2 regions of the Caballeronia sp. INML3B genome follow, and region 2 is predicted to be linked to the other one. Evidence: riboswitches for the same ligand, from Rfam matches in the RefSeq annotation. Region 2 holds a riboswitch; the other holds the start of a gene.
What was found. Region 2 has a riboswitch for cobalamin ahead of cobW (cobalamin biosynthesis protein CobW). Riboswitches for the same ligand answer to the same signal wherever they lie in the genome.

Region 1 (4,210 bases), on a different contig from region 2:
GGGATCGGCCGCTTCCTGCTCGTAGAAGAGCGTGATGTTGACGACATCCTGCGGCACTTGCGCGCTTGCCTGTGCCGAAAGAGAAAGCACGCCCGAAGGCTGCGGCTGCGTGATGACCGTTTGCGCGGCGGCCGTTTGGGAAAGCGTGAACGCTGCGCCCGACATCGCGAGGAGCGCGAGCGCGGCAGCGGTTTTCTTGTTGATCATCGAAGGACTCCGAACGCGGGATATCGCGTGATTCGCGACGGGATTTAGGCGCGGCCTTCGTGTCGTAAGTTCCTTGTTAGACGAGTTGTTCGGTAATAAATCGCCACTGCGCTTCTGTTACCGGCGTGATCGACAGGCGATTGCCGCGCGCGAGCACCTGCATGTCCGCGAGCGCCTCATGCTCGCGCAACGTGGCGAGAGAAATGAGCGGCGTCTTCTTCACGAACTCGACATCGACGAGCATCCAGCGCGGCGTTTCCTGCGTGGACTTGGGATCGTAGTAATCGCTCTTCGGATCGAACTGAGTGGGATCGGGATACGCCGTCGAGCACACTTTCGCGATGCCCGCGATGCCAGGCTCCGGACAACTCGAATGATAGAAAAGCACACCGTCGCCGAGCTGCATCTGATCGCGCATGAAGTTGCGCGCCTGATAGTTGCGCACGCCCGTCCACGGCAAGGTTTTATTCGGCGCGTGCGCGAGGTGATCGATGCTCGCTTCGTCCGGTTCGGACTTCATCAGCCAGTAGCGCATGATGGTTCGCTATGCGGAAATCGTCGATGCAAATGAAAACGGCATCGGAAAAACCGATGCCGTTTCTTGAATGGGTCCCCGCCACGGCCGCTAGGCCGGCATCCTGAACCTGGGTTCAAGATTGGTCGCGGTAAGCAACACTTCGGGTACATCGGACTAGCGACGCGCGCGCCCGTGCTGCAAGGTTCCGCAACCGTGCCAATGTAGCATTGGTTCAAGGAATATATGACCTTGGCGAACCAGGCAGGGAACCGTCACTCTACACCAATCGTTTGCCTTATGCAGCCTCTCGGGAGCAAATCGGCAGTTTCTTTTTTCGATTGATATTGCGTGCTGATTGACTCAGCGCGCAGACGTCTCACTGCGCTTCATACTGCGCGATGACCGCGCCCAGTTGTTCGTTCATCGAATGCATCGTGCGGCGGATTTCCTCGGCGGGGAAGGCCTCGCCGTGACGCACGCTGTCCTGCAGCTTAAGCAATTCCGACGCCAGCGAAAGCGCTGCCATCACCGCGATGCGATCCGTGCCGCGCACGCTGCTCGCATTACGCACCTTGTTCATCTCGGCATCGACGCGCGCGACGGCTTCGCGCAATGCGCCTTCCGTTTCCGGCGAGCACGCGAGGCGATACGGCTGCCCGAGAATGGATACTTCGATCTGCGTGGTCGTCATGCCTTCTCTCCTTGATGATGCTCGCCGTGCAATTCCGCTTCCTGTGCTTCCCGGGAATCGGCGTCGAGGAGATCGAGTTGATTGTCGGATTCGGCATGTTGCGCGGACTTCGCGCGGGGCAGCTTTTCGAGAATGGCGTTGAGGCGTACTTGCGCGTCGTCGATTTTCGCGGAGAGCGAGTCGCGTTCGGATTGCAGCGTATCGCGCTCTTCACGCACTTGCGCAAGTTCGGCCTGCACGTTCGCATAGTCGGCGCGCAGTTGTTCGAGTTGCTCTTGCAGCGCCTGACGCGCCTGATTGTGGCGCTCGCTGATCTGGATCAGCCGGCCGATATTTCCTGACAGTGATTCGAGTTCGTTGAGCATGTGCTGCGTCCTCTAAAGACCTCGCATTTTAGCGCGGTTCAACGGAGCTTCCGATAATTGTCTCGTTTCGAGACGTAACAGCATGCGATCTTGCGCTTAATCCTTCGAATCAAGCGCATGTCGCCATGCATTCGTGTGCAGAAAAGGCGAGCGCTGGTCATCGCTCGTGGGGACAGGCCGGCCGATTCTCGTTCGATTCGTCATGTGCCGCGCTACTCTGTCCGTGCCGTTTTCTTGACGGCCCCAACCCGCGCTCCTACACTTGCCGCACTTTTTGGTGCTCGCATTCGCGGATCTCGCGGATGCAGTCAAACGGGAAACAGGGAGCGAAGTCTCCGAAGTCCGACCGGGACCCACCCGGGATGAGCCAACCTGTGCTGCCCCCGCAACGGTAAGCGACCGCAACGCAAGTTGCAAGTCGTCTCATGCGCGTTTTTGCAGCGCAAACGTGTGGATTTTCATCACACCGGGTTTGTTATTCGAATCCACTGCAAGAAACGTGTCGACGCCACTGCGCACGATGCGCGGGAAGGCGAGACGATCCGTCGTCAGCCCGGATACCGGCCAGAGTTCGACGCATCGGCGCTCAATGCGCAAGTGCGTTCGTCGCGCATCGTCCTCGCGGGGAGCGGGGTCGCGCTCATGCGAAACGGAACTTCACTCATGGTATTGCCACAGGCCGCGCTCAAGAACGGCCCCACTCGTCATGTCGCGCTCGTTGCAGCGGTCTTCGGCTCGGCGCTCCCCGGCGCGGCGCACGCCGCCGACGGCGCCTCGCAAACGCTTGCCCCAGTCGTCGTCACCGCGACGCGCGCGCCGCAGCCGCTCGCCGAATCGATCCCGCAGACATCGGCGTTCGATGAACAGGACATCGCCGATGCCAACGCCGACGACGCGCTCGGCCTCGTCGCGCTCGCGCCCGGCGTGCAGGTCACGCGCAACGGCGGACCGGGCGCGAATTCCGGCGTCTACATACGCGGCGCGGCGTCGTCGCAATCGCTCGTTCTGATCGATGGCGTGCGCGTCGAATCGGTGTCGCTCGGCGCGGCGCAGCTATCGCAATTGATGCTCGATGAGATCGGGCGCGTCGAGGTCGTGAACGGCAATGTATCGGCGTTGTACGGCTCGAATGCGATTGGCGGGGTCGTGCAGATCTTCACCAGGGAAGGCGAGCCGCATCCGCCGCGCTTCGCTTTCGAGGCCGAGTACGGCAGCTATCACACGCAGCGTCAATCGGCGGGCGTGAACGGCGCGCTCGACAAGGACGGCCGCACGACCTTCAGCCTGAACGTGTCACGCGAAAAGACCGATGGATTCTCGTCGATCGATCCGGCGATCGCGCCCGGCGCGAATCCTAACGCGAACGGCTATCTGAACGAGAGCGTCGCGGCGACGCTGCGCCACCGGTTCAGCGACAAGTGGGATGCGGGCGTGCGCTTCATGCAATCGAACGGCATCGACAGTTTCGACGATGCCTACGGCCAGCCATCCGACATCAACGAAGCGCACGATCGCGTGCGTTCGGCGTCGGTGTTCGCGAATGGCAGGATCACCGACAACTGGACCACGCACTTCACGGTCGCGCAGGGGCAGGATCGCGCGAATATCGAGCAGAACGGCGCCTATACGAGCCGCTTCGACTCGGAGAATCGGCAATACACGTGGCAGAACGATTTCAGGATCACCGATGCGCACACGCTGTTGTCCGGTTACGAGCATCTCGATCAGACGCTCGATTCCGACCAGTTCACCGCGCCCGATCGTCACGTGAATTCGGTGTTCGCGGGCTACGTGGGGCACATCGGCGCGAACGATTTGCAGGCGAATCTGCGGCACGATCAGTATTCCGATTTCGGCGGCGCGAACAGCTACTATCTGGGCTACGCATATCACTTCGATGCGCACTGGAAGGCGAGCGCGAGCTATGCGGCTTCGTTTCGCGCGCCGAGCTTCGACGACCTCTACTATCCGTTCAGCGGCAATCCGTCGATCCAGCCGGAGCGCAGCCATTCGGTCGAGGCGGCGTTGCAGTACGCATCGAATGCGCTCGGCGTGATGCGCGTGACGCTGTTCCAGACGCGCTATTCGAATCTGATCGACTATGTTTCCGACGGCGGGTTCTACTATGTCGCGCAGAACGTCGGGCGCGCGAAAGTGCAGGGCATCGAGGGATCGTGGGCGGGACATGTCGGCGCAACCGACGTGCGCGCGGGCGTCACGTTCCAGAATCCCGTCGACGAGACGAATCACGAGGATCTGACGCGGCGCGCGCGGCATTTCGCGACGCTCACGGCGCATCGCACGATCGCGCGCTGGCGCGTCGGCGGCGAGTGGATCATGAGCGGAGAGCGCCACGATTACGATTCGACGCTCGCGGGTTACGGCATCGTGAATCTTTCGGCGCGCTATGACGTCTCGAAGTCGTGGTAC
Region 2 (4,210 bases):
TCGAGCGCTTCGATGAGCGCATCGAACACGGCGGTATTGCCCGACTGCAAGTGCGCGCGATAGAACAGGATCGCGGCGACGGGTGCGCCTTCTGTCCATCGTGCCTGCCAGTCTTCGATGGCGGCGGTATCGCGTTCGGGATGATAGATCGCGACCGCGGGCAGCGGCCTCGGCGGTTGCGGTTCGCGCCCGAAACCGAACGCGCGATGCGCAATCGAGCGCAGGAATTCTTCCGCATTGCGCGCGCCGCCTTCGCGTAGATAGCGCGACAGCTCGCGGCAAAACTCCGCATCCGCCGTGCTCTTGCCGATGAGATTCGGATCCTCCGTGAGATCGCCTGAAAACATAGCGAGCATCTGTTGCTCTTGCTTCGCGAGCGCGACGAGCCGCTCGATGCCATAGGGCCAATACGATTCGCCGCCGAGGTGATCGACGATCACGACCCTCGCGTGACGCAACACGTCGTCGACATAGAAATCGACCGATGCCGGCTGGCGTAAAAACGATTGATTCGCGAGCCGCACGTCGGGAAAGCCCGCTTCGAGTCGCGGAAAGACGCTCGCGAGCAACGCAAGCGTCGTGTCGGCGGAACTGAGCACCACGATCGGCGCACGTGTCTGCTCGATGCGCATGACGCCTTGCGCATCGTCGACGAAGCCTCCCGGTGTCGTGCGAAGCAGATGCATGGCTGTTACGCCTGCACGGAGGCGCTTGCGAGCGCCGCGTCGAAGGCACGTTGCAGCGCGTCGCGATCGAGGTCTTCGCCGATCAGCACGAAGCGGCTTTGCGTCTTCGCTTCATCGGCTTGCCACCGGCGATCGAAATAGCTGTCGAAACGACGTCCTACGCCCTGCACGACGAGCCGCATCGCCGCGCCCGGCAATGCCGCGAAACCCTTCACGCGATAGATCGTGTGATGCTCGACGAGCGTGTGCAACGCCGCGATGGCCTGCTCGCGGGATTCGACCCTGCCATGAACGACGACCGAATCGAACGCGTCATGATGATGATCGGCATGGCCTTCTTCGTCGGGCGAGCCGTGATGATCGTGCCGCAGATGGATCGTTTCTTCCGATGCAGCTCCGAGGCCGAGCAGCGTATGCACGTCGAGCCTGCCCATTTGCGCGGGCACGATCTTCACTTCGGGCGGGATCTCGGGGCGCACGAGCGCTTCGACTTTGTGCAGCGCTGCCTCGTCCATGAGGTCGGTCTTGTTCACGATGACGAGATCCGCCGACGAAAGCTGATCTTCGAACAACTCATGCAACGGCGATTCGTGATCGAGATTCGGATCGGCCTTGCGCTGCGCATCGACGGCGACGGGGTTCGACGCGAACTGGCCGCTTGCGGCAGCGGGGCCATCGACCACGGTGACGACCGCATCGACCGTGAACGCGTTCTTGATCGACGGCCAGTTGAACGCCTGCACGAGCGGCTTCGGCAACGCAAGACCCGATGTTTCGATCAGCACGTGATCGATGCCATCGCGCCGCTCGACGAGCTGCTCCATCACCGGATAGAACTCTTCCTGCACGGTGCAGCACAGGCAACCATTTGCGAGTTCATACAGATTGCGGTCTTTTGAGCCGGCTTCGTCGTCGCAGCCGATGCCGCAACCCTTCAGGATTTCCCCGTCGATGCCGAGCTCGCCGAACTCGTTGACGATGACCGCGATGCGCTTTCCTTTCGCGTTGGACAGGATATGGCGCATCAGTGTGGTCTTGCCGCTGCCGAGAAAGCCGGTCACGACCGTGACGGGGATCTTGCGGGTTTGCATCGTAGCTCCGTGGCTTCGTATGCGTGCGCTTCGTGTCGCGCGATGCGTGGCAACGCTGCGGCATGAAAAAGGAAAGCACACGCTTGAATGAACATGGGCCGCGCCGCATCCCCGCGACAGCGATCCTCCGTGAAAGTCTGGCCGGTATCCGGGCTGACGACCGCGCCGCTTCGCCTTCCCGCGCGTTACTACGCGCAGTGGCCTCGAAGCCGGCTTCCCGATCGTGCGATGAAAACATCGCGCGCGCGGGGAATCGCTTACCGTTGCGGGGGCAGCGCAGGTTGACGTCCGCTCGATCGGTCGAAAGGAACGTGTCCTGCTTCCCGTTTAACTGCGCACGAGAGAATCCGCGCGCGAGCACCAAAACTGCGTGAAAGTCTAGGCCCGGCGCGCGCGAGCGTCAAGAAATGACGCCGCTCGCGCGGTGTCATAATGTCGGCCCACGCAGCGCACTCTCGTCATTCACCATGAAATCTTCGATCGTTCGCATGAATGTGCCTGCAATCATGCGGCTCGCCGTCGGCATCGGCTGCAGGCGCGACACGAGCGCCGATGCGATCGAACATGCGGTGCGCGTCGCGCTGGGCACGCTCGAATTCGGCGACATCGCGATCGTCGCGAGCATCGATGCGAAGCGAAACGAAGCGGGCTTGCTCGCTTTCTGCGCACGTCATGGCCTGCCGCTGCGCTTTTATACCGCCGATGAGATCGCGCGCACGCCTCGCACGGCGATGTCACATCACGCGGCGAAACATATGAACGTCGATGGCGTATGCGAGCCATGCGCGCTGCTTGCAGGCAACGCGCACACGCTCATCGTGCCAAAGACGATCGGTTGCGGCGTAACTGTCGCGGTCGCAATGGCGCATGAACCCGATGCGAACGGAACATGAACACCGGTTTGGCCGTGGTGCGCGGGCGCGCCGTTTCGGCGAGCGGCTTTGCAACGGGTGGCTTGAACTTATCGCGGCAAAGCCAGACGAGAACGGCCAGCGCCACGAGTTCCAGATAGAGATAGAGCGCGTCCATTTCCTTGCTCCTGAAGTCGGTGATTGCGTGACTGCATGATGCCCACCGTCTGTTAGCGCAGAATTAAGCCGAAAACGCGGCCGCTGCTGATGTACGATACGGCCGTCTTTCGTCATGCAAAGACCCGCTGCAACCCCATTCGAATGGAGTCGATGTGAAAACCGATACCGAATCGCATCTGCGCATGACCCAGCGTCGCAAGGAAGGTCACGAGAAAAAGCAGGCCGCCGCCGATCATGAAAAAGGCCTGCTGATCGTGAATACCGGCAACGGCAAGGGCAAGACCACGGCGGCGTTCGGCATGGCCGTGCGCGTGCTCGGTCATGGGATGAAGCTCGGCGTCGTGCAGTTCATCAAGGGCGCGCTGCATACGTCCGAGCGCGATTTCCTCGGCGCGATCGCGCATTGCGATTTCGTCACGATGGGCGACGGCTATACCTGGAACACGCAGAACCGCGAGGCCGACATGGCCACTGCGCGCAAAGGCTGGAACGAGGCGCGGCGCATGATCGAAAGCGGCGATTATCAGATGGTCGTGCTCGATGAACTGAACACCGTGCTCAAGTATGAATATCTGCCGCTCGATGAAGTGCTCGACGTGCTCAAGGCGCGGCCCGCGATGCTGCACGTGGTCGTGACCGGCCGGCATGCGCCCGATGCGCTGATCGAACTCGCCGACCTCGTCACCGAGATGCGGCTCGTGAAGCACCCCTATCGCGAGCAGGGCGTGAAGGCGCAACGCGGCGTCGAGTTCTGAACGCAATGCCCGACTGCCCCGCTCTTTTCATCGGCGCAAGCGCGTCGCATCAAGGCAAGACCACGGTGACGGCCGCGCTTGCGCGCCATCACACGCGCCGTGGCCTGAACGTGCGCGTGTTCAAGACCGGCCCGGATTTTCTCGATCCGATGATCCTCGAGCGCGCATGCGGCGCGAGCGTGTATTCGCTGCATCTCTCGATGGTCGGGTTCGACGCGTGCCGCGCCTTGCTTGCACAGGCCGCCCGCGAGGCCGATCTCATTCTCATCGAAGGCGTGATGGGTCTTTTCGACGGCACGCCAAGCAGCGCCGACCTCGCCGCCGCGTTCAACGTGCCCGTGCTCGCGGTGATCGGCGCGCACGGCATGGCGCAGACCTTCGGCGCGATCGCGTTCGGGCTCGCGCGTTATCGCGCGGACGTGCCGTTTCATGGCGTGCTCGCCAATCGCGTCGCGTCGGCGCGCCATGCGCAGATGCTGTCGGAGACCATTCCAGAGGGGCTGCTTTATTGCGGCCATCTGTCGAACGCGGACGATATCGCGCTGCCCGAGCGTCATCTCGGTCTCACGCAGCCTGACGAAATCGCGGGCCTCGACGCGCGCCTCGATCGCGCCGCCGACGCGATCGCGCAAACCGCGCTCGCGGAT

Region 1: another riboswitch for cobalamin. It lies ahead of NCS58_RS03995 (TonB-dependent receptor domain-containing protein); the one in region 2 lies ahead of cobW (cobalamin biosynthesis protein CobW).

What each region holds. Positions count from the first base shown of each region.
Region 1 covers NZ_JALQDI010000003.1:163,524-167,733, forward strand. Annotated here, with positions in the region: gene NCS58_RS03970 (SIMPL domain-containing protein) at 1-207, opposite strand, end outside; gene NCS58_RS03975 (EVE domain-containing protein) at 284-742, opposite strand; RNA gene ssrS (6S RNA) at 814-995, opposite strand; gene NCS58_RS03985 (cell division protein ZapA) at 1,101-1,415, opposite strand; gene NCS58_RS03990 (hypothetical protein) at 1,412-1,780, opposite strand; cobalamin riboswitch at 2,039-2,364, shown strand; gene NCS58_RS03995 (TonB-dependent receptor domain-containing protein) at 2,444-4,210, shown strand, end outside.
Region 2 covers NZ_JALQDI010000040.1:623,997-628,206, forward strand. Annotated here, with positions in the region: gene cobN (cobaltochelatase subunit CobN) at 1-686, opposite strand, end outside; gene cobW (cobalamin biosynthesis protein CobW) at 692-1,777, opposite strand; cobalamin riboswitch at 1,899-2,157, opposite strand; gene NCS58_RS18705 (cobalamin biosynthesis protein) at 2,266-2,670, shown strand; gene cobO (cob(I)yrinic acid a,c-diamide adenosyltransferase) at 2,961-3,563, shown strand; gene NCS58_RS18715 (cobyrinate a,c-diamide synthase) at 3,569-4,210, shown strand, end outside.